DNA from 3 places in the Paenibacillus sabinae T27 genome. Region 3 is predicted to be linked to each of the others. Evidence: predicted binding sites of a transcription regulator. Region 3 holds the regulator's gene; each other region holds the start of a gene.

Region 1 (7,880 bases), 800 kb from region 3:
CAACGAGGTCGTCCTTCTGCTCGCTGAGGAACGTATAGCGTTCATGTATCCGCTGATACTCGTCTACGGCGCCAAGGTTCACTTCGCCGAGCGCGGAAATGCTCCGTCTAAGCTTCTGGACCTCGGCCTGCGCAGCAGGGACGTCCTCCGGCACGGAATAGCGCTGCTTGGCCAGCTCATAGCTCAGCTCGTAATCATCGCTCAGCTTCCGCAAAATATTGTCCAGCTCGACGTCCAGCCGGCCGACGGACACTTCAGTAGCCCGCAGCCGGTCTTCCACCGCTTTCAGCGCCTGCCGCTGTTCCTTCGTTTCGCCTTCCTCGAGCTCCAGCTTTCGGGTCAGCGACGTCCGTTCCGCCCTTGCGTAATCAAGATTCTCTGCCGCCTCTTCTTTCTTGAGACGGAAGGTGTTCAAATCTTCCTGCTGCTTGACGGCTTCCTCGGCATTCGTATTCAAATCCTGCTCGATCGTCGTCAGCAGACTGCGGTTCTGCCGCAGCTCCTTGTCCTGCGAACCGGCGTCGGCCTTCAGCCTCCGCAGCTGTTCCTCCAAGGAGAAAATCTCCTGATCCAGCTTGCCCTCGGCAACCTTCATTCCGGTCAGCTTGCTCTGGAGCTCTTCCTTCTCGGTCTCGCTCGCCTTGCGGAGCGATTCCGCATTCCGGATCGCTTCATGGGCGGCTTTCTCCTCCGCTTCGAGCGAAGCCAGCTCGGCTGCCGCCTGCTCCCTTAGCTTCTCGAGCTGCTTCGCTTCATCAGCGAACCCGCTTCGCTCCGCCCCGGCGCTCTCCACCTGCTCCTGCACATGGCGGAGCTCCTGCTCCAGCTGCCTCAGATCGCCGGCAAGCCGCTGCTCCTCCAGCCGCTTCTCGTCCCCTCCAAGACGAAGCTTCTCCAGCTTGTCATTGGAATCTTCCTGCTCCTTCCGCAGCCGGGAGATGCCGGCTTTGAGCTTGTCGATCTGGCGCTCGGTTTCGCCGATTTCTTCCTTCAGCTGATCGAGCTGGCGTTTGCGTCCCAGCAGATTGACATTCTTCTTGTGCTGGCTGCCGCCGGTCATCGACCCGCCCGCATTGACGACATCGCCTTCCAGGGTAACGACGCGGTAGCGATACTGGCATCTGGCGGCGATTCGGTTCGCCTGCTCCAGATTCTCCGCGATCACGACATTCCCGAGCAGACTGCCGACAATACTGGCATACTTATCGTCAAAGCCGACCAGCTCGGAGCCGATGCCGACGAACCCTTCCGCTCCTTGGATCATCCCGCGGTCGCTGCCGGTAATCTGCCGCGGCCGGATGACATCAAGCGGAAGGAACGTCGCCCGTCCAAGCTGCCGCTGCTTCAGAAAAGAAATCGCCTGGCGCGACACAGCCTCGTTCTCCATCACGATATGCTGCAGCGAAGCGCCCAGGGCGGTTTCGACGGCCGTCTCCAGCTGCTCGGGCACGGAGATCAGCTCGGCCACCGCGCCGTGGACGCCGCTGAGCTGGCCCTTGCGCGCGCCTTTGAGCACTTCCTTGACGCCGAGCATGAAGCCGTCGAAGTCGTCCTGCATTTCCTTCATCGTCTCATGGCGGGAGACCTGGGCTTCCCGCTTCTGCTCCCACTTGCGAAGCCCTGTGTGAGCTTCATCCAGCAGCTTCTGCCTTGCCACCGTATGTTCGCTCTCGGTGATATAGTCCTTCCGCAGCTTTCCAAGCTCATTGCCCAGCGCCTCGATGGCGCTCTTCAGCTTGCCCTGCTCCCGCAGAAGCTCCTCATGCCGCGCCGTCCATTTTCCGCTCTCTTCTTCACTGCGGTTCATCCGCCGCTCCAGATTTTCCTTCTGCTGGTCAGCATAGCGGATTTCATTGCGCGCCTGGGCCATTTTGTTCATGAGCTCCAGAAGTGCGCTCTTCAAGCTTTCCTCTTTGCTCTGGCTAAGCCCGTCCGTAACACCCGACAGCCTTGCTTCTTCTTCCTTCAGCTGGTTTCGCAGCTCGGCAAGGCGAAGCCGTGTCTGTTCCATTGTCTTCTCCAGAGCGCTCAGCTCGCGCACCCGGTCTTCAGAACGCTCACCCACCGAGCCGATGGTCTGAAGCAGCTGCTCCCTGTTTTTTTCCAGATGCCGTCTGCGTTCTTTCAGCAGTTCACCGTACCCTTCGCTCTTCTCAAAAGCTTCGCTGTACCGCAGGAGCTGCTCCTGGAGCTTCTCGATCTTCTCCTCCAGCTGACGGAGCGCGGCTCTTCCGCCTTCGAGCTTGGCGTCATGGGCCGTGACGACCGTCGACAATTGAAGCTGCTCGTCCCGCAAAATTTCCAGCTTGGCGTTGCCGTCCTTCCACGCCTCATGAATCCCCTCGATCTGATGGACGTAGACGGATATTTCCAACTGCTTCAACTGCTCTTTCAGTTCCTTGTAACGGGTCGCTTTCTCGGACTGCTCCTTCAGCGGACCAATCTGATCCTCGAGCTCGCTGATCAAGTCGTGGATGCGCAGCAGATTCTGTTCCGTCTCATCGAGCTTCCGTCCCGCATCCTTTTTCCGCGACTTATATTTAACGATTCCCGACGCCTCTTCGAAGATCCCCCGCCGATCCTCGGACCGGGTGCTGAGAATTTCCTCAATCCGTCCCTGTCCAATAATGGAGTACGCCTCGCGGCCGATGCCGGTGTCCATGAACAGCTCCGTAATATCCTTCAGGCGGCACGCCTGCTTATTGATCATATACTCGCTGTCACCGCTGCGATGGACCCGCCGTGTCACCGTCACTTCGCTGAAGTCGAGCGGCAGGGCATGGTCTTCATTGTCCAGCGTCAGCGACACTTCGCCATAATTGACCGCCTTGCGGGCATCGCTTCCGGCAAAAATAATATCCTCCATCTTGCCGCCGCGGAGCGATTTGGCGCTTTGTTCGCCGAGCACCCAGCGGATGCCGTCGGAAATGTTGCTCTTGCCGCTTCCGTTGGGTCCGACGACAGCCGTAATGCCCCGCACGAACTCCATCTCCGTTTTGTCGGCAAATGATTTAAAGCCAGCTAATTCAATCCGTTTCAAAAACATACGTTGCCAGTCACCTCCGCCCCATTATACCATAGCGTTCCATGCCCACAAAGAGAACGTTGCCATGAAGAGCAGGATGTTGGAAGTTAGCTGGATTGTGAAATATAAAATTGACAGTTATTGCAATTCGTGATGTAGTAAAGCTGTTATCATTTCTATTATTTACTATTTAAGTTATTTTTCTATATTTCAAATCTTTCATTAATAAGGGTGATGGAGATGAAGCGTGAACCTGAACAGCAAGGACACATTATTCGCTACCGGAAGGGCCGAATCACCAGGGAACCGGATCTCATCGTGACGGAGCATCCGGTCACACTCAAGATCAACGGCGAAGAATTCGTGACTCTGGTATGCACACCCGAGCACATTGAGGACATGGCGGTTGGCTATTTGGCGTCGGAAGGCATTATCCGGGGAATTCAGGACATCAAAGAAATGTGGACACAGGAAGAAGAAGGATACGTACACGTCTCCACTGACCGCTGGAATGAGCTTCACCGCCAGCTGTATGCCAAGCGTTATGTCAATTCCTGCTGCGGCGGAGGGCGTCATGGCTTCGTGTATGTTAACGACGCAAGGACGGCCAAGATTATGGAAGGCGTTCATGTCTCTTTATCGTTTAAAGATTGCTTTCGCCTTATGGAAGAAGTGCAGACCGGGTCTGAGCTGTTTCACCGGACAGGGGGCGTCCACTCCGCCGCGATTTGCGATACTGACGGGGTGCTGCTCGCCCGCAGCGATATCGGCCGGCATAATGCCCTCGACAAAATTTACGGCCACTGCCTAAGACATGCGATGAACCTGAATGACAAAATCATCGTGTTCAGCGGTCGGATTTCTTCGGAAATTCTGCTGAAGGTCGCCAAAATCGGCTGCGAGATCATTTTGTCCAAATCCGCTCCGACGGCGCTGGCCCTTGAACTGGCTGAACAGCTCGGGATTACGACCGTCGGCTTCATCCGGCAGGACTCATGCAACGTGTATACACGACCGGAGCGGATCAGCGATTGTGCGCTTCTGAACAGCAATTGAATAATCTCTGATTTCAAGCAAAAAGCTCACAGTTCTTCATTTTTACTTTTGTTACATTATTTACATGTTTGTGCTTGCAAGAAAGGTTTACCTGTTCATCTTGAGGAGGGATGTACAACGGACTATTTACTGGATCAATTATTGGATCGTTTATATGCGCAAGAATCCTTGGATTCCGAAGAAATTATCCTGCTGCTCGAAAATCTCGGCCCGGATTCACGAGGGCGGCTGCATACTTTAGCACACCAGAAACGGATGGATCGTTACGGAACAAAGGTGTATTTGCGCGGGCTGATTGAATTCTCCAATATATGCAAACAAAACTGCCTGTACTGTGGGATTCGCTCTGCCAATAAATCGGCCGCCCGCTACCGGCTTCAGCTTGAAGAAATTATGGATTGCTGCCAGGAAGGATACGACTTGGGCTATCGTACCTTCGTTCTGCAGAGCGGCGAGGACGATTGGTATACAACGGACAAACTGGCGCAGCTGATTGCCGGTATCAAGCGGAGCTATCCGGATGCGGCGGTGACGCTCTCGATCGGCGAACGTGACGACGAGACGTATACCCGGTTATTTGAAGCGGGCGCTGAGCGTTTTTTGCTCCGGCATGAGACGGCTTCCCGAAGGTTGTATGAAGCGCTGCATCCGACCATGACCTTCGAGAATCGGCGGGACCGTTTGCGGTCTTTGAAAACCATCGGCTATCAAGTCGGTGCCGGGTTTATGGTCGGATTGCCCGGGCAGACGTCTCAAGACTTGGCTGAGGATTTACTGTACCTCAAGGAGCTTAATCCGGACATGATTGGCATCGGCCCTTTTTTGCCGCATCAAGCGACGCCTTTAAAGGACGAGCCAGCCGGAACGCTGGAAGCCACACTGGATATGATTGCTCTTGCGCGGCTGTTCGTGCCGGACGCCCTGATTCCGGCTACGACTGCGATGGGAACCGCCCATCCATACGGACGGGAGCTCGCACTGCAGGCGGGCGCAAATGTCGTCATGCCCAATCTGTCGCCTCTGGCCGTGCGTCCAAAATATACGTTATACGACAATAAAATATGCACGGGAGACGAATCGGCGCAGTGCCGGTTCTGCCTGGAGCAGCGGATCGAGACTGCCGGATTTCGAGTTGATATGGGCCGCGGAGACAGTCTGAACTGGCTGTCACGTCCTCAGAAGAAAATGAACCCAGAAAGAAGTGGATGTTCGTGAACCGAGTAAATGAGCGCCGTCCGGCGGATTTTATTCAAGACGAGGAAATCAAGGGAGCGCTGCAGTACGGGGAGACAGCGGTTAACGACAGCAAGCTCATAACCGCAATCCTGGACAAAGCAAGAATGTGCAAAGGCCTGACTTCACGCGAAGCCGCGGTGCTGCTGCATGTGAATGATGAAGAAACGCTGGAGCGGCTGTACCAGGTATCCCGGGAAATTAAGGAACGGATTTACGGCAACCGGATCGTGCTGTTCGCCCCCCTCTATGTCAGCAACTATTGTGTCAATAACTGCGTCTACTGCGGATACAAGCATTCCAACTCCGAGTTTGAGCGCAGCCGTCTCACTCAAGATGAAATTGCCCAGGAAGTCAAGGCTCTTCAGTCCCTTGGGCATAAACGGCTTGTCCTTGAAGCGGGGGAAGACACTAACCACTGTTCCATCGACTACATTCTGGAATGTATCCGGACCATATACGAGACCAAGCTGGACAATGGCAGTATCCGGCGGGTTAACATCAATATTGCCGCCACGACCGTGGATGATTACCTCAAACTGGCCGATGCCGGAATCGGAACGTATATTTTATTCCAGGAAACGTATCACCGGCCCAGCTACGGCAAATACCATCCGCAAGGGCCAAAAAGCGATTATGACTGGCACACGACCGCCATGGACCGGGCAATGAAAGCCGGGATCGATGATGTCGGCATCGGCGTCCTGTACGGACTCTACGATTTTAAATATGAGACCATCGCCATGCTGCAGCACGCTGAGCATCTGGAGCAGACATTCGGCTGCGGACCGCATACAATCTCTGTACCCCGGCTTCGGGAAGCGGAGAACGTGAATCTGGACAATTACCCCTATCTTGTGAGTGACAGTGATTTTGCGAAGATTGTCGCCGTCCTGAGGGTGGCCGTACCTTATACGGGGATGATCCTGTCCACTCGTGAAGACCCGGAATTCCGCGACCGGATCATTAAGCTGGGTATATCGCAGATCAGCGCAGGCTCAGCCACCGGTGTTGGCGCGTATAGCGTCAATAAAGACAAGGACGACAAGCCGCAGTTCACTGTCGGAGATCACCGTTCTCCCATGGAAATTATCAAAAGTCTGTGTCAAGACGGCTATGTTCCCAGCTATTGCACCGCCTGCTACCGCGAAGGCCGGACGGGAGACCGCTTTATGCAGCTGGCCAAATCGGGGAATATCCACAATGTATGCCAGCCGAATTCCTTGATGACCTTTCAGGAATACCTGCTGGATTATGCCGACGAGGAAATGCGTGCCATCGGGGAGCAGACCATTCGCGAGAATCTGGAGCGCATCCCCAAGGAATCTGTTAAGAAAGCCACGATAAAGCAGCTTGCTCGTATCCGTTCGGGTGAGCGGGACCTTCGCTTCTGATAACAATTATAATTGAACATAAATCTACAAAAATACCCGGAACCTTGAAAAAGGAACCGGGTGTTGTTATTAACCGAAACGCAGCTCGTCTTCCCATGCCAGCATCGCGGACGGAAACATTTCAATGGCCCTTGGGAATACCCCGTGGACATACGCAATAAACACGCCATAATTGACAATCGGGACACCCGCCGCTGAGGCCTCCTCAATTCGATGCAGCATCGCTTTGCGGTTCAGGATGCAGGCTCCGCAATGAATAATGAGGGAGTACTGGCCCAGCCCCTCTGGAAAATCACTTCCGGCGGCATGCTCGATCTGCAGCCGCCTGCCTGTAATCTCTCGGAGCCAGCGGGGAATTTTAACGGTGGCGATATCGTCGGACTGCCGATGATGCGTGCAGGCCTCCGCAATAAGCACCCGGTCGCCGTCATTCAAGCGGCTGAGCGCCCGCACCCCGCGAACAAGCCGGGGAAGATCGCCTTTATATCGCGCGAACAAAATGGAGAAGGAGGTGAGCCACACATCCTTCGGTGTGTCGGCCTGCACTTTCAGAAACGCCTGCGAATCTGTGATCACCACTTTCGGCTTACGCCCAAGTGTAGCCAACGTATGCCCAAGCTCCTGCTCCTTGGTCACAACAGCTACCGCATCGCATTCCATAATGTCGCGTATCGTCTGCTGCTGAGGCAGGATCAGACGGCCTTTGGGCGCCGCCTTGTCGATCGGGACGACAAGAACCGCAAGATCGCCGGGATTTAACAGATCGCCGACAATCCTGAACTTGTCATCCTCCCTCGGCAAAGCGGCGGTTATCGCAGTCTTTAATTCACCGATTCCATTGCCGGCGGCGGCACTTATTGGAACCGGCTTGCAGCCGAGCACGGCTTCGGCATGTACCACAGCCGCGCCGACCCCAGTTTCATCTCCTTGTACGTGAAGCAGATCGATTTTGTTTAAAACCGCTACCACCGGAATCCCTCTGGCGGAAATCGTCCGCAGCAGCTCCTGCTCGAATTCGCCGGCTCCATTGCCGGCATCCACGACGAGCAGCGCCAGATCGGTTTTATTTAAAATCCGCATCGTTTGGTGTATACGCTGCTGTCCCAAATCGCCTACGTCATCCAGACCGGCTGTATCAATAAGCACCACCGGGCCAACCGGCAGCAGCTCCA
Region 2 (7,880 bases), 1.8 Mb from region 3:
ACATCGAAGAGCATAACCGCATCATTCTGGAGACGGGACAATTCAAGGATTTTGGAGACCTGCGGGTCGAATCATTTGCCATTTCCCACGACGCTGCCGAGCCGGTCGGCTATAACTTCTATGAAGGCAAGGACAAGCTCAGTGTGGCGACGGACCTCGGCTATGTCAGCGATAAGGTCAAGGCAGCGATTTCGGATGCCGATGTACTGGTGCTTGAGGCCAATCATGATATCGAGATGCTGCGGATGGGACGTTATCCGTGGAATACGAAACGGCGGATCCTCGGCGACATGGGCCATTTGTCCAATGATGCGGCGGGCGCGGCTCTGAGCGAGATTCTGACGGGACGCACCAAGCGGACCTACCTGGCCCATTTAAGCCGGGATCATAACATGATCGACCTTGCGCGAATGTCGGTTCGGGGGGCGATGGAAGACAGAGGGTGCTTTTACAAAGACAGCGAGTTCCGGCTCTGCGACACGTATTACGATCAGCCTACGCCATGGGATACGGTGAGCGAATCATAAGATGGTCAAGCTCGGACATTTTGCGCTCCAGCTCCTTGCGTGTAATCAGCCCTTTTTCAATTAAAAGTTCCACGGCCGCGCTGAGAGCAAGCGTCATATGATAGTGTTCGTCTTTTAAATCGCCCAGCTTGCCGATGAACTGCACCAACTCCATATTGGAAGAAAATGAATCCATAGCCATGCCTCCTGCACTGTTTTTTGTTTTTATTTTGGTAAACACGCGCTGCCGCTAGGCGCTGTGCTACAATAGAGGAGTACAGCAGTCCGATTGCGCGCGGCTAACCGTCAGTATTACTAGCATTATAGTCGGACAGGCTGCGAAGTATTCCGCCGTTAGGAGATTTAGTCTGTCTTGAGCGCGGAAAAAGGCCTTTTTTACCGTGAATGAGCGCATAGCCGAAACCTTTCTGGGCATGACGCAGTCTATAACATGAGGAATTGGGCTGCAGGGCAGGGTGCCCCACGCTTTAAGGCGCGAGTTAATGAGGGGAGAGGATGACAAGTTGGGACTGTTTGACGATGATTTCTATTCCACGAAAGTTTCCAGACGGAGAGAACAAAAGGTCTCAAAGCAGCGGTCTGTTCCACGCGGCTGGTCGGCCCGAAGCAGACGGCTGAGACTGTCCACACTGCAAATTTCCGCGCTTTGCTCCTTGTTCAGCGCTGTCGTTGCGGTCCTGCTGTTCAGTCTGGTTACGGGCCAATTATCCCATGAACAAGGAGCCCAGCCCGCCTTCATTCAAAATGTCACGCCTAGCAGCGGAGATCCTTACGACCGGATTATCAAGGCGGCTGCTGCCGTCCGTCCGGCGGTGGTCAGCATCATTAATCATAAAGAAGAGAGTGCGAAGAATACGCTGGACGAATCGGCGCTTGGTTCGGGCGTTATTTATAAGAAAAACGACGATAAGGCGTTTATCATCACCAACAACCATGTCATCTCCGGAGCGGGCAAGCTTGAGATTGTTACCGTAGACGGCGAAACCCGCAAGGCAGAGCTTGTGGGGGCGGACAAGGTCAGCGATCTAGCCGTCCTTTCCATCGATGCGGCGGGGATCAACACCATCGCGAAGCTGGGAGATTCCTCGAAGCTTCAGCTTGGGGAAACGGTGATTGCGATCGGCAACCCGCTCGGTCTTGGCGATACGCTTACCTCGGGCATTGTGAGCTATACCAACCGCACGATTCCGGTATCGCTTAACCAGGACGGCGTCTATGATTGGGAGCAGGAAGTGATCCAGACCGATGCCGCCATCAATGAAGGCAACAGCGGCGGAGCGCTCGTCGACTTGAACGGCCGGGTAATCGGCATCAATACGATGAAGATTTCCGATACCGGCGTAGAAGGCCTCGGTTTCGCCATTCCGGCCAACCATGTCATCAAGATCGCGGAGGAACTGGTCCTGAAAGGGAAAATCGCCCGCTCTTACCTGGGGGTATACTCGATGGATCTGAACAACCCGTACGTTCCGCTTGCCGAAGATCAGCGCAAGGCGCTCAAGCTGCCGAGCAGCGTCAAGGAAGGCGTCGTCGTTCTCGATGTCGTCGGGCCGGCCAAGGAAGCGGGACTCAAGCTGAATGATGTTATTACGAAATTTAACGGCCAGACTATCGATTCCACGTTGAGCCTGCGTAAATATTTGTACAATGAGACCCGGGTGGGCGACCCGCTCGCAATCACCTTCTACCGGGGCGGGGTTGAGAAGGAAGTTACGATTACGCTTGAAGAGAAACCGGGAGAATAATTTCAGAGTTGGCAGGATATAATACTAAAGAACCGAGATAAGGCTGGCTGTGCCGGATTGGGGAGCCAGTCTTTTTCGGAAAAAAATGGGTTTTATACCGGTTGTTAGCTTGCCTTTGATGTCTTGTTGTGGTACTATGATAAAAGTCATAATTTGATTTGAACCCTGGAATTTCCACATTGAAAAGGGTTGTCAGGTTGGAAGAGCAGCCTTTTTCAATGTGTGAATTTTTTCTTTGCTCAAAGATAAAAGGAAACATGTTAATTTCAATTTTTGGAGGCATACAACATGCAAACAGGTACAGTTAAATGGTTCAACGCAGAGAAAGGCTTTGGCTTCATCGAAGTTGAAGGCGGAAACGACGTATTCGTACACTTCAGCGCAATCGTCGGCGAAGGCTTCAAATCGCTGGACGAAGGCCAACGCGTTGAATTCAACGTTGTTCAAGGCAACCGCGGACCGCAAGCTGAGAACGTTGTAAAACTGTAAATCAACCCAAGTACCGTCCCCGCTTGACAATAGTTGGGACGGTCTTTTTTTAAACTATAAACCAACCTTGCACCTAAAGAATGGAGGGAACGGCAATGAACTACCGGAAGAAACCGCTGGAAGAAGTACCGGAAGAGAATACGGCCGTGTGGTCCTGCACGAATGATGACTGCAATGGGTGGATGAGAGATAATTTTACGTTTGAGGATGCGCCTGCCTGCCCGTTGTGCCATGCGCCGATGGAGCAGGGAATGCGAATGCTTCCGCAATTGATTAATTCAAGCAGCGATCCGAAATCGCTGAAAAAGAACATTTCCATTTCTTGATATTGAAAGCAAGAAAGAGATTTTCAAACGATAAGCTTTAAGACGGATAACCGTCTTATTTTTTTGCTTTTGTCGAAAAATTTGTGATCAATGTCACAAATTTATTGATTTTTGTGTAGGAAAAATGGAATTAGATGTGACATAAATCACACTTCACATCTTAAAATTTTGACAAAATAAAAAGCAACCAAACGGGGGGAAGGAAGGGAAAACATGGATACACTTATGCTGTCGCGCATGCAGTTTGCGTCGACAACGATTTTTCACTTTTTCTTTGTGCCGGTGACGATCGGATTGTCGTTCATCATCGCGATTATGGAGACGATGTACGTACGCAGCGGCAACGAAGAGTACAAGCGAATGGCTAAATTTTGGGGCAAGCTCTTCCTGGTTAACTTTGCGATCGGGGTTGTGACCGGAATTTTGCAGGAATTCCAGTTCGGCATGAACTGGTCGGATTACTCGCGCTTTGTCGGGGACGTATTCGGAGCTCCGCTTGCGATTGAAGCCTTACTCGCGTTTTTCCTTGAATCAACGTTTATTGGAATCTGGATTTTCGGCTGGGAGAAGGTTTCGAAGAAGATCCATCTGCTGTCTATCTGGTTTGTTGCGATTGGCACCACGCTGTCGGCTTTCTGGATTCTGGCGGCGAACTCCTTCATGCAGCATCCTGTAGGGTACACCATCAACAACGGCCGCGCGGAGATGAATGATTTTCTGTCGCTGATCACCAACGGTCAAGTGCTGGTTGAATTTCCGCATACCGTACTGGGCGCCTTTGCCACCGGAGCCTTTCTGATTATCGGTGTCAGCGCGATTAAGCTGCTCAGAAAGCAGAACGTTTCGTTCTTTCAAAAATCTTTTAAAATCGCCGCGATCGTCGGCATTATCAGTTCGATTGGCGTTGCCTTTGCCGGCCACTGGCAGGCGCAATATCTAGTCAAAACCCAGCCGATGAAGATGGCCGCTTCGGAAGGCCTGTGGGGCAAGAGCGGTGACCCGGCCCCTTGGACGGTAGTCGCCAATATCGACCCTGAGAAGATGGTAAGCACGCATGAGCTGAAGATTCCGTACGCGCTTAGCTTCCTCTCCTACAGTACATTCTCCGGTGAAGTCAAAGGGATGAAAGAACTGCAGGCTGAGTATGAGCAAAAATACGGTCCGGGCAATTACATACCGCCAGTACGTACGACCTTCTGGAGCTTCCGGATTATGATTGCCGCCGGTATGGCGATGATTTTTATAACACTATGGGCTGTATATCTGATGTGGCGCAAGAAGCTGGATCAGCCTAACACCGGGTTCCTGCGCATCTGCTTATCCGGACTGCTGCTGCCTCCGATCGCCAATACGGCGGGCTGGGTCATGACGGAATTCGGTCGTCAGCCTTGGACCGTTTTCGGACTGATGACCACCGAGCGGAGCGTCTCGCCCAATATTACGGCAGGACAAGTCTTGTTCTCGCTCATTACCTTTAACGCTATCTATGGGGTTCTGTTGATTGTGCTGATCTATCTGTTCGTCAAAGTAATCAAAAAAGGCCCGTACGCCATCGACGAAGATTCGCATTCGACCGACCCTTATAACAAAAAGGAGGGACACCATGCTCTCACTTAATGAACTTTGGTTTGTGCTGATTGCGGTTCTCTTCGTCGGATTCTTCTTTCTGGAAGGCTTCGACTTCGGTGTGGGAATGCAGTCTCAGCTGCTCCCGAAGGACGAACGGCAGCGCCGGGTGATGATTAACTCCATCGGTCCTTTCTGGGACGCGAATGAGGTATGGCTCATTACCGGGGCGGGGGCGATGTTCGCCGCTTTCCCTGAATGGTACGCAACGCTGTTCAGCGGGTTTTATGTGCCGTTTGTCTTCGCTCTGTTCGGTCTGATTCTCCGCGGGGTGGCCTTTGAATACAGAGGCAAAGCGCAATCCGGGGGCTGGCGGACCACCTGGGATCTGTCGATCCTGATCGGCAGCTTCCTGCCGCCTTTCCTGCTGGCCATTGTGTTTGCAAGCTTCATCAAAGGTCTGCCGATTGACGGCGACATGCAGATGCACGCGGCCTTTTTCGGGGACATTGTGAATGTCTATACCGTGCTGGCGGGAGTTGCGGTCGTCCTGTTGTGCAACATCCACGGCCTGCTGTTCACGGCGCTTCGCACCTTCGGCGAGCTTCAGGAACGGGCGCGCAAACGGTCGCGAGCTCTGCTGCTGCCGACGGGTGTAGTGCTGCTGGCTTTTGTCATCATGACTTACTTCCAGACGGATATTTTCAAAGTGCGCGGGGCGCTGCTGTGGGCTATTGCGGTGCTGGGGCTGGTCGCTTTCCTGCTCGCGGGTTATTTCAGCAAGAACAAGCGCGACGGCTGGGCATTCGGCATGACGGGCGCGGTGCTGGGCCTTTCGGTTATCGCCGTATTCGTGGGCCTGTTCCCGCGGGTAATGGTCAGCTCGCTCGGCGAAGCTTACAACCTGACGATTACGAACTCCGCATCCGGTCATTATTCGCTTAAAGTAATGACGATCGTGGCGCTGACCATGCTGCCGTTCGTGCTGGGCTATCAGATCTGGAGCTATTTTATCTTCCATAAACGGCTTAGCGATAAGGAGACTCTCGAATATTAATGGATAGAAATTTGCTCGGGTATAAAGGAGTTAGGCCGGTCTTTCTGGCGGTGGGATTCCTTACCCTGGTGCAAAGCTTGTCCATCTTGTTGATGGCCAAATCGCTGGCCGAAGTCGTCTCCGCGCTGTTCGCGGGGAATCCGCTGAAGGAACAATGGGGCACTGCGCTGTTGTTCCTTCTTGCGTTTCTGGCGAGGCATGCCTGCGGCCTGCTGATGAGCAGCGCCTCGTACCGGTTCGCGGAGAAGACGGGCAGCGCCATGCGGCGCAAGATGATGGACAGGCTGTTTCGGCTGGGGCCGAGAATGGCCGGGGATCAAGGGACAGGAACCCTGGTAACGCTTGTGCTGGAGGGGGTCACCAAGTTCCGCACCTATCTGGAGCTGATTATTCCGCGGATGGTCGGCATGGCGGTAACGCCTGCGCTGCTCCTTGTCTTTGTGTACACGCAGGACCGCATAAGCGGGATTATTCTAACCGTGACGATGCCGATTCTTATCGTGTTCATGATTCTGATCGGCATGACGGCGCGGGGGCAGATGGACCGGCAGCTGGAATCGTACCGGACGCTGTCCAATCATTTTGTCGATTCGCTGCGGGGGCTGGAAACGCTGAAGTTTCTCGGACGTAGCAAGGATCACAGCGAGGCGATTGCCGAGGTTAGCGACCGCTACCGGTCGGCAACGATGCGTACTCTCCGGGTCGCATTCCTGTCCTCGTTTGCGCTCGATTTCTTCACGATGTTGTCCGTCGCTTCCGTGGCCGTCAGTCTCGGTGTGCGACTGGTGAATGGAGAAATGACGCTGGTGACAGGGCTGATGATCCTCATTCTCGCGCCGGAATATTTCCTGCCAGTGCGGCTCGTCGGCGCCGACTTCCATGCTACGCTCGACGGCAAGGAGGCCGGCGAAGCGATGAAGAGCATCATCGACCGGGAGACGGTTAAGGCTGTAGTGCTGGAGCGTGGGGAGTCATCGCGGATGAATGCTCAGGCAGCAGGAGGGGAGGGGCGTTCGGAAGAACGCTCTCAGCAGGAGGGGAAAGTGCGTGCTTTGGCGGCTGAGGTAGGTAAACCGGATATGCATCCACCCGTCGGCGGGGAGACAACTGAAGCCTCCGGCTCGGATGCATCGGCTGTACCGGAGTCCGTATTTGTCTGGACTGCCACCAGCATGCTGTCTCTTGAAGGGATCGGCGTCCGGCACGAAGAGGGAGGTCCTTCCTCGCTGGAGGAAATTACCGTGCAGTTCCCCAGTACCGGCAAAATCGGCATCATCGGCGAGAGCGGCGCCGGCAAGTCGACGCTGATTGATGTGCTTGCCGGGTTTTTGCATCCGAGCCGGGGACATATAAAAATAAACGATTATGACGTAAGCGCGCTGACGGACGACGCCTGGCGGCGCCAGACGTCGTATATTCCGCAGCGGCCGTACATTTTTAGCGGTACATTGGCGGATAATGTCCGGTTCTATCATCCGGAGGCTTCTCCGGAAGCCGTTGCCGGGGCGGTCGCAGCAGCCGGTCTCTCTCCGCTTGCCGCTTCGCTCCCTGACGGACTGGACGAAATGATTGGCGGCGGCGGACGCGCTTTAAGCGGCGGGCAGGAGCAGCGGGTCGCGCTGGCGCGGGCGCTGCTGAGCAGACGTCCGATCATGCTGCTGGACGAACCGACGGCGCATCTGGACATCGAGACGGAGTATGAGCTGAAGGAGACGATGCTGCCGCTATTTGAGGACAAGCTTGTCTTCCTGGCAACGCACCGTCTGCACTGGATGGCGGATATGGACCTTATTCTGGTTATGAAGCAGGGCAGGGTTGCCGAAATGGGCACCCATCAGGAGCTTCTTGAACGCAAAGGCACCTATTACGAGCTTGTAGAAGCGCAACAGGAGGGGATTCTTTGAGACGGGAAGGCTGGTTTGCCCCTTACGTGTCGTCTTATTTCTGGCGTTTCCTGGCGATTGTCCTGCTGGGCGCGCTGACGATATTTTCCGCTTCATCCCTGATGTATACGTCCGGCTTTCTGATTTCCAAAGCGTCCATTCCGCCGGAGAACATCCTCATGATCTATGTTCCGATTGTCGGTGTGCGCGCGTTCGGCACAAGCCGGGCGGTCATTCATTATGTGGAGCGGCTGGTCGGGCATGATACGATTCTGCGGATTTTGTCC
Region 3 (7,880 bases):
CGGCAGCATTGACGAAAGTCTGCGCAACGTGCGCCGGCTGATGCAGGAAGGACATGCTCATGCGGTTAAGATGGAAGGCGGGCTCGAAATTTGCGGAACCGTGTCAACCATCGTCTCTGCGGGCGTGCCGGTGCTGGGCCATATCGGCTTGACGCCGCAATCGGTGAATACGATCGGCGGGTACCGGGTGCAGGGCAAGGACGCCAGGGACGCCCAGCGGCTGATGGACGAGGCGAAGGCGCTGGAGAAGGCGGGCGCGTTCGGTATTGTACTGGAGCTGGTGACTGAGGAAGTGGCGGAGGCCATCACACGGGAGCTTTCCATACCGACGATCGGAATCGGTGCGGGCCGTTATTGCGACGGGCAGGTGCTCGTGTACCATGATGTGCTTAAATATGCTTCGCCATACAGGGAGAAGCGTTTTGTGAAGACATACGCTGATGTGGGCGGCATCATCCGCGAAGCGCTCGGCGAGTATGTCAAGGACGTCAAACAGCGTGCCTTCCCAGCCGCAAATCACGCGTTCGGCGCGGATGAAGGTGTGCTGGAATCACTGTACGGCGCTGCCGGAAAAGGAGCGAGATCATAATGAGAGTCGTTAGAACGGTAGAACAGCTTCGGGAGGCCGTCGGATTTATGCGGGGTGCGGGCCAAGGCCCCGTCGGACTTGTGCCTACGATGGGCTATCTGCACGATGGTCACGCCAGTCTGCTGCGCCGTGCGGGCGAAATGTGCGGTACGGTAGTCATGAGCATCTTTGTCAATCCGATTCAATTCGGACCGAATGAGGATTTCGAGGCCTATCCGCGCGACGAGCGGCGGGATCTGGAGCTCGCGGAACGCGAAGGCGCGGATATTGTATTTATTCCGGCGGTGGAGGAAATGTATCCTCGGGAAATCCGCAGCAAAATCGTAGTCTCGTCACTTACGACGAGATTATGCGGCGCCTCGCGTCCGGGCCATTTTGACGGAGTGACGACGGTGGTTGCCAAGCTGTTCAATATGGTTCAGCCCGACTATGCCTATTTTGGACTGAAGGACGCTCAGCAGGTGGCGGTGCTTCGGCAGATGGTCGACGATTTGAACATGAATGTGAAGATTGTTCCCTGTCCCATCGTACGCGAAGCAGACGGACTTGCGCTCAGCTCCCGTAACGTCTATTTATCGGCTGAAGAGCGCCTACAAGCGCTGGTGCTGTCCCGTTCGCTTCGGGAAGCTCACAGTGCGGTGGAAGAAGGCCGCGCCGCTACGACCGATGAAGTGCGGGAGCTGTTGAAATCCACTATTTCAAGCTCACCGCTTGCCGATATTGATTACGCGGAGATCCTGACCTTTCCGCAGCTTGAACCGCTGGAAGGGAATTTTCCGCTCGTAGAGACCGATGGAGAGATTATCATGGCGCTGGCGGTCCGGTTCGGCCGCACCCGTCTGATCGACAATATGATCTTTACGCCGAAGGAGGTCGCAGCCCTTGTTTAGACATATGATGAAATCCAAAATTCACCGGGCGACGGTAACCGAAGCCAATTTGAACTACGTCGGCAGCATTACGATCGATGAGGATCTGATGGAAGCCGCCGATCTGCTGGAGAACGAAAAGGTGCAGATTGTGGACAACAACAACGGTTCGCGTCTGGAGACTTATGTTATACCGGGCCCGCGCGGCAGCGGCGTCATTTGTCTGAACGGTGCAGCGGCAAGACTTGTGCAGCCCGGCGATACGGTCATTATTATTTCCTATGCGATGCTTTCCCATGAAGAGCTTGGGCATCACAAGCCGACGGTCGTTTTTGTGGATGAGAACAATCGTCCGGTCAAGCTTGATAATAAGGAGCTTCACGCGACGATTGCCTGATCCCGGCATAACGGGAGGGCATGCAATCACTGCCACGCATGAAAGAGCGTCCTCAGGCGAACAATGAATTCAGGCAAGCTGCACTGATCTCATTGTTCCTAAAGGAGGGATGGCTCCCGTGTTTCAACAGATGTTTGCCGAAATGAACGTGATGCTTTCCGATATCGCCAAACAATGGCCAGGAGCCCAGGGCATCCGGCGGCAAGAGCTGCTAAGCAAATACCGGATGCTCCGCAAGCTCAGCGATGAAGCGCTGGACGAATGGCTTGCTTTTGCGGAGGCGCTCAGTATGTTCCGTCAACATACGGATCTTTCCGAGGAGACGGAGACAGAGCCAGCCGGAAGTGAAGCACCTGGGATTGAGATGGAGAATTTTGCGCGCGGCCAGGGATATTACAAGCTGCTGATGTATCCGAAATGCATCGAACAGTTCAGTACCGTTATCCTTCATTATCCCGACAACCTTGCGGCCCGGCTGTATCTTGCGATGTCCCATCTCCATCTGGGCAAAGCAGGCGAGGCTTGGGAACATTTGGAACACATGCTGCCCCTCGTTCAGAGCCGTAAGCTTAAAGCGCATCTCTATAACGCCATGGGCTGCATTGCCGCCGCTGGCCGGCGGTTTGGGGAAGCCAAGGAGCTGTTCAATCTAGCGCTGAAATATGATCCGTCGTTTCAGGAACCGGGCCTCAATCTGGAGATTTGCCGGCGTGGCAGAGGTGAGCTGCAGATCGGAAGTGAGCTGGCTTCTCTGCTTTAAATCTTGCGGTTATTTTTTGGAGCGATGCAACTGCTGCTTGCGGCAGGGTGCATCGCCTTTTTTCGCAACTTCTGTTATGCTGATAGGTAGTATCAAAATGAAAGGGTTTAAACATCATGAAATTTGCCGTGCTTGATTTTGAAACAACAGGAACCCAGTCCGTAGGTGAAATTATTCAGGTCGGACTTGCCATTATAGAAGAAGACCGGTCCATTTCGCGTGTATACGGTTCCTACGTCAAGCCCGGAGGACCGATACCCCCTTTTATTACCGGTCTGACCGGCATTACCGACAACGACGTGCAGGACGCGCCCGAGCTTGAAGAAATGATGATGGAACTGGTGCCCCTGCTGAATGATGTTGTGCTCGTCGGACATAATGTCGCTTTCGATTTTCATTTTCTGCAGAATGCACTGGACCGCTGCGGATATTTGCCGTTTCAGGGCCGAATTCTCGATACGATCGATTTTCTGAAAATCTGTTTTCCGTCGCTCACTTCTTACCAGCTTGGAGCCGTCAGCTCCCATTTCGGCATTGTCCACGAGCGTCCGCATCAGGCGGATAGCGACGCGCTTGCTACCGCGCATGTGCTGCTGAAATGTCTGGATGAGCTGTACAGCCTGCCTTTGCTTACAGCGCAGCGACTGACGGAGCTGTTTGCGGGAGAAGACAGCGATATGAGCTGGTTCTTTGACGGTCTGCTGGGCGAACGTGAAATGGAATCGTTTCAGCCGGAGAGCGAGCTTCAATTCTACCGTCAGCTAGCACTCGCCGCAGGCGATTGGACGGATCTTCCCCCACCACGAGAGGACGGCGACAATCCGGCGGAGCAGCTGTCTTTTGAAGACTATATGGAAGAGGTTCTCAAGCGGCTGCGGAGCATCCTGCCCCAATACGAAAGCCGGCAGGCACAGGAGATCATGTTCGCCGAAGTGATTCAGGCGTTGGAACAAGAGAAGCATTTGCTGATCGAGGCGGGCACGGGAACCGGCAAGTCGCTTGGTTATTTGCTGCCGGCGATTTACCAGAGCGTCCGCACCGGTCAAAAAGTAATGGTCAGCACTCATACGATTAATCTTCAGGATCAGCTTCGCGAACGGGATATTCCATTATTAACCGAGACCGTACCTTTTCCGTTCAAGGCGGCGGTGTTTAAAGGCAGAGGACACTATTTGTGTCTGCGTAAATTTGAACATAAAATTAATAAGAAAGATTTCGTCTCGCCAAGGGAGGATACGCTGACCGCCGCGCAGATGATCGTGTGGCTCACCCAGACCGAATCGGGCGACGACGAAGAGCTGAACATGAGCAGCCGGGGAGGCGACTTCTGGGAAACAGTGGCGAGCGATACCGACTCCTGTCTTGGGCGTGCATGTCCCTGGTTCCGAAAATGCTACTATCATCGCGCGAAGCATGAAGCGGGAAACGCGGATGTGGTCATTACTAATCACTCCAAGCTGTTTGCCGACGTCAAAGCGGGTCATCAGCTGCTTCCTGCCTATGAATATCTGGTGATCGACGAGGCGCATCAGCTGGAGGAAGTGGCAGGGAAGCATCTGGGCATGAATATGAAGCATTTCACGGTGTCCCATACGCTGAATCGTCTGTACAAAGACAGCCGGAACGGCCAGCTGCCCGCGCTGCGCCAGATTCTTCAAAGCTCAGGGAGCGAGCAGGCCTCCGAGTGGAGCGGCGTTATCGACCGGGTGTACCCCGATCTTCTTACCGTCAAGGAGTCGTGGGATCTGCTCAGTGAGAAGCTGTTCACTCTCATACCCGAACGTGCCGACACAGCGGCGGGAGAAGCGGGACAGCTTGTGCACCGTCTTCTGCCCGCCAAGAAGCCGAAAGGCTGGGAGGAGCTTGCATCGCTTGAGAATACGCTGAATCTCTCATTAAGCGATGCGATCCGCAAAGGCGAGAAAATGCTGTCCGAGATGCGCGATCAGGACGGTCAGTCTTCGGCAGACAGCCTCGTAACCGATATCGGCGGACTGTTCAAGGATTTGGCTGAAATCCGCGAGCAGGTGCATTTTTTTATGGGTATGAACAATGAAAATGTTGTATATTGGCTGGAGGCGAATGGAAATTACCGCAGCAAATCGCTCCAGCTTTATGCAGTACCTGTGGATGTCAGCGCCCAGCTGAAGGAGCTTTTTTTCGATAAGAAAAAAAGCATTGTCCTGACCTCCGCAACACTGTCGGTCGATAAATCGTTCCAGTATATGATCGACAATCTCGGTTTGAACGAGGCTCAGGAGGAGGGACGGCTGTCCACAATCCAGCTCCCATCTCCGTTCCGGTATCGGGATCAGGCGCTGCTGGTTATACCGCGGGATTTTCCCAGCGTGAAAGGGACCGTTGGCGATGCTCGGTTCGTCGATATGCTCGTTCAATCCTTGGCCGAGGCTGCGGTTACGACGAAGGGACGCATGCTGGTGCTATTCACATCCTACAAGATGCTGCGCCAAGTGTTCGACCCGCTCAAGGAAGCATTGGCTTCCGAGGAAATCACCGTGCTGGGCCAGGGGGTCGAAGGAGGGAGCCGGAGCAAGCTGCTTCGCCGCTTCCAGGATAATTCCGCTTCTGTTCTGCTTGGAACGAGCAGCTTCTGGGAAGGGGTGGACATTCCCGGCGACGCGTTAACCTGCCTTGCAATCGTAAGGCTGCCGTTTCAGCCGCCGAATCACCCTCTTGCAGAGGCCAAAGCCGAGCTGCTGCAGGCGCAGAAGAAGAATCCGTTCATGAAGCTGTCGGTCCCGCAGGCCGTCATCCGTTTCAAACAAGGATTCGGCCGCCTCGTCCGGACCGCGCAGGATCGCGGAATAGTTATCGTATATGATACCAGAGTAATCGAATCTTATTACGGAAAATACTTCCTGTACTCGCTGCCCGGACCGAAAATGGAGCATATGACGACAGAGCAGATGGTTCCGCGAATCGCCGAATGGCTCCAGCATGACGGAGCATCCTAAATTCGGGTGGCCGTGTGCAACATAGGTCAATCATCGGGTTTAATCAGTACCGCTTTTGAAACGGATTGGCCATTGTGCAACATAGGTCAATCACTCGGTTTAGCTTTACCGCTTTTGAAACGGATCGGCCATTGTACAACATAGGCCGGTCTAACGACTTTTATCCTTTGGGGTCTTTTGTAAGTAGATCCCGCCAATCGTCAAGCGTGTCCCGTTAGGGACGAAAAGCGATCCTTCACCGTTTGATCAAGGTCCCGCCTAACTTCCGCCAAACGCTAATTGCCTTTAGCGGGTGTCCAGAGGGCGGCAGCCCTTGGGGCCCTCCCTATTAGGGAGGGTTTGGGAGGGTCCTATTACAATGTAGGAGGAGAACTCATGAAATCGGACAAAATATCGGAGGCCGTCGTCCGCAGATTGCCTGTGTATCTGCGGTTTTTGAACGAGCTTCACAGACGAGAAATCGCTACTGTTTCTTCTCAAGAGCTGGGACAGCGGCTCGACCTCAACCCGGCGCAAATTCGTAAGGATTTGGCCTATTTCGGAGACTTTGGAAGAAAAGGCATCGGCTACGACGTTCCGTACCTGATCGAGAAAATCCGTCATATCCTGAAGCTGGATCAGCCGATCAACGTTGCTTTGGTCGGAGCCGGTAACCTGGGCCATGCGTTATCCAATTACAACATCTATTTAAAAGATACAATGAAAATAACGGCCGTCTTTGATTCCTATCCGCCGAAGGTCGGCACCAAAATCAATACGCTGACTGTTCAGCCGATGGAAGAGCTTGCCCAAACCGTCCGGGATCAGGGCATCCGTATCGGAATCATTACCGTACCCGATCAGGAGGCGCAGAATGTCGCGGATATACTAATCGAATCCGGGATTGAAGCGATTCTAAACTTCGCGCCGGTCATTCTTAAGACGCCGTCAGAGGTTCGGGTGCACGCGGCAGACTTTACTACCGATCTGCAAAGCTTGGCGTATTATCTTCATGAAGGAAAGGAAGAAGAAGCAGATGGGCAATAAATGGATCATCCGCGGCGGCAAATTTGCCGTGCCCGGCTCAGATAAGCCTGTGATCGATGGCTATATGGTTATCGATAACGATCTTATCACTTACATAGGGGAAGAACCGCCTGTGCTGGAGGAAGACATTCCGTCTTTTGACGGCAGCCGTCTACTGTTCCTGCCCGGGCTTGTCAACACGCATGGACATGCGGCGATGTCCCTCTTGCGCGGCTACGGAGATGATCTGGCGCTTCAGGTCTGGCTTCAGGAGAAGATGTGGCCGATGGAGGGAAAATTCACCGGTGACGACGTGTACTGGGGAACCGCCCTGTCGGTATTGGAAATGCTGAAGGGAGGAACAACGACCTTCCTAGATATGTACGATCATATGGGCCGTGTGGCCGAGGTGACGGAAGCTTCCGGAATTCGCGCAGTCCTGATGCGGGGCGTTATCGGGCTGTGTCCGCCCGAAGTGCAGGATCAGAAGCTTGCCGAAGCGGTTGCTTTTGCAAAAGAATGGCATGGCAAAGCAAACGGCAGAATTACGGCCATGATGTCGCCGCATTCGCCATATACGTGCCCTCCCGATTATATCGAGAAATTCGTTCAGGCGGCCCATGATCTGGATCTGCCTATTCATACGCATATGTCCGAAACACGGCGGGAAGTGGAGCAGAACGTAACGGATTACGGACTGAGACCGGTCGCCCATCTGGAGAAGCTCGGCGTATTCACCCGCCCGTCGCTCGTGGCGCATGGCGTGCATCTGACGGACGAGGAGATTGAGATTTTGGCCCGTCATCAGGTTGGAGTTGCCCATAATCCGGGCAGCAATCTGAAGCTGGCCAGCGGCGTGGCGCGGGTGCCCGAGCTGCTGAAGGCCGGTGTAACCGTATCGCTTGGAACGGACGGCCCGGCAAGCAACAACAACCTGGACATGTTCGAAGAAATGCGCCTGGCCGCGCTGATCCACAAAGGGGTCTCCGGCGATCCGACCGCGGTTCCGGCCGCTGAAGCGCTGCTCATGGGAACGGAGTATGGCGCGAAGTCGGTGTTCCTGAATCAAGTGGGCCGTCTGGCTCCGGGGATGAAGGCCGATTTTATTGCGATCGATATCGACCAGCCGCATCTGCTGCCGCATACGGATCTTATATCACACTCCGTATACTCGGCCAGCGCCAAGGATGTGGAGCATGTATGGGTCGACGGCAAGCAGGTTGTGCAGCACGGAAAGTGCCTGACCCTTGACGAAGAGGAGATCCGCCGAAAGGCGCAGGAAGCG

What was found. The regulator Rex, encoded in region 3, represses fermentation and respiration genes when NADH is low (regulators of the CRP and FNR family bind a similar motif). The targets are predictions, from matches to a motif close to TTGTGAAATATTTCACAA.
Region 1: hydE ([FeFe] hydrogenase H-cluster radical SAM maturase HydE) is a predicted target of Rex. The motif match lies at 4,130-4,147, and genes of this name have one in related genera.
Region 2: PSAB_RS24105 (cytochrome ubiquinol oxidase subunit I) is a predicted target of Rex. The motif match lies at 3,169-3,186, and genes of this name have one in related genera.

What each region holds. Positions count from the first base shown of each region.
Region 1 is NZ_CP004078.1:2,624,342-2,632,221, reverse strand. Features, by position in the region: gene smc (chromosome segregation protein SMC) at 1-3,046, opposite strand, end outside; gene fdhD (formate dehydrogenase accessory sulfurtransferase FdhD) at 3,266-4,081, shown strand; gene hydE ([FeFe] hydrogenase H-cluster radical SAM maturase HydE) at 4,211-5,296, shown strand; gene hydG ([FeFe] hydrogenase H-cluster radical SAM maturase HydG) at 5,287-6,708, shown strand; gene hydF ([FeFe] hydrogenase H-cluster maturation GTPase HydF) at 6,778-7,880, opposite strand, start outside.
Region 2 is NZ_CP004078.1:5,218,475-5,226,354, reverse strand. Features, by position in the region: gene PSAB_RS24130 (MBL fold metallo-hydrolase) at 1-527, shown strand, start outside; gene PSAB_RS24125 (hypothetical protein) at 496-702, opposite strand; gene PSAB_RS24120 (S1C family serine protease) at 1,031-2,272, shown strand; gene PSAB_RS24115 (cold-shock protein) at 2,561-2,761, shown strand; gene PSAB_RS24110 (cold-shock protein) at 2,857-3,087, shown strand; gene PSAB_RS24105 (cytochrome ubiquinol oxidase subunit I) at 3,301-4,704, shown strand; gene cydB (cytochrome d ubiquinol oxidase subunit II) at 4,691-5,710, shown strand; gene cydD (thiol reductant ABC exporter subunit CydD) at 5,710-7,614, shown strand; gene PSAB_RS26630 (amino acid ABC transporter ATP-binding/permease protein) at 7,611-7,880, shown strand, end outside.
Region 3 is NZ_CP004078.1:3,420,742-3,428,621, reverse strand. Features, by position in the region: gene panB (3-methyl-2-oxobutanoate hydroxymethyltransferase) at 1-589, shown strand, start outside; gene panC (pantoate--beta-alanine ligase) at 589-1,479, shown strand; gene panD (aspartate 1-decarboxylase) at 1,472-1,855, shown strand; gene PSAB_RS15740 (tetratricopeptide repeat protein) at 1,974-2,615, shown strand; gene dinG (ATP-dependent DNA helicase DinG) at 2,732-5,590, shown strand; gene PSAB_RS15730 (redox-sensing transcriptional repressor Rex) at 5,966-6,616, shown strand; gene PSAB_RS15725 (amidohydrolase) at 6,606-7,880, shown strand, end outside.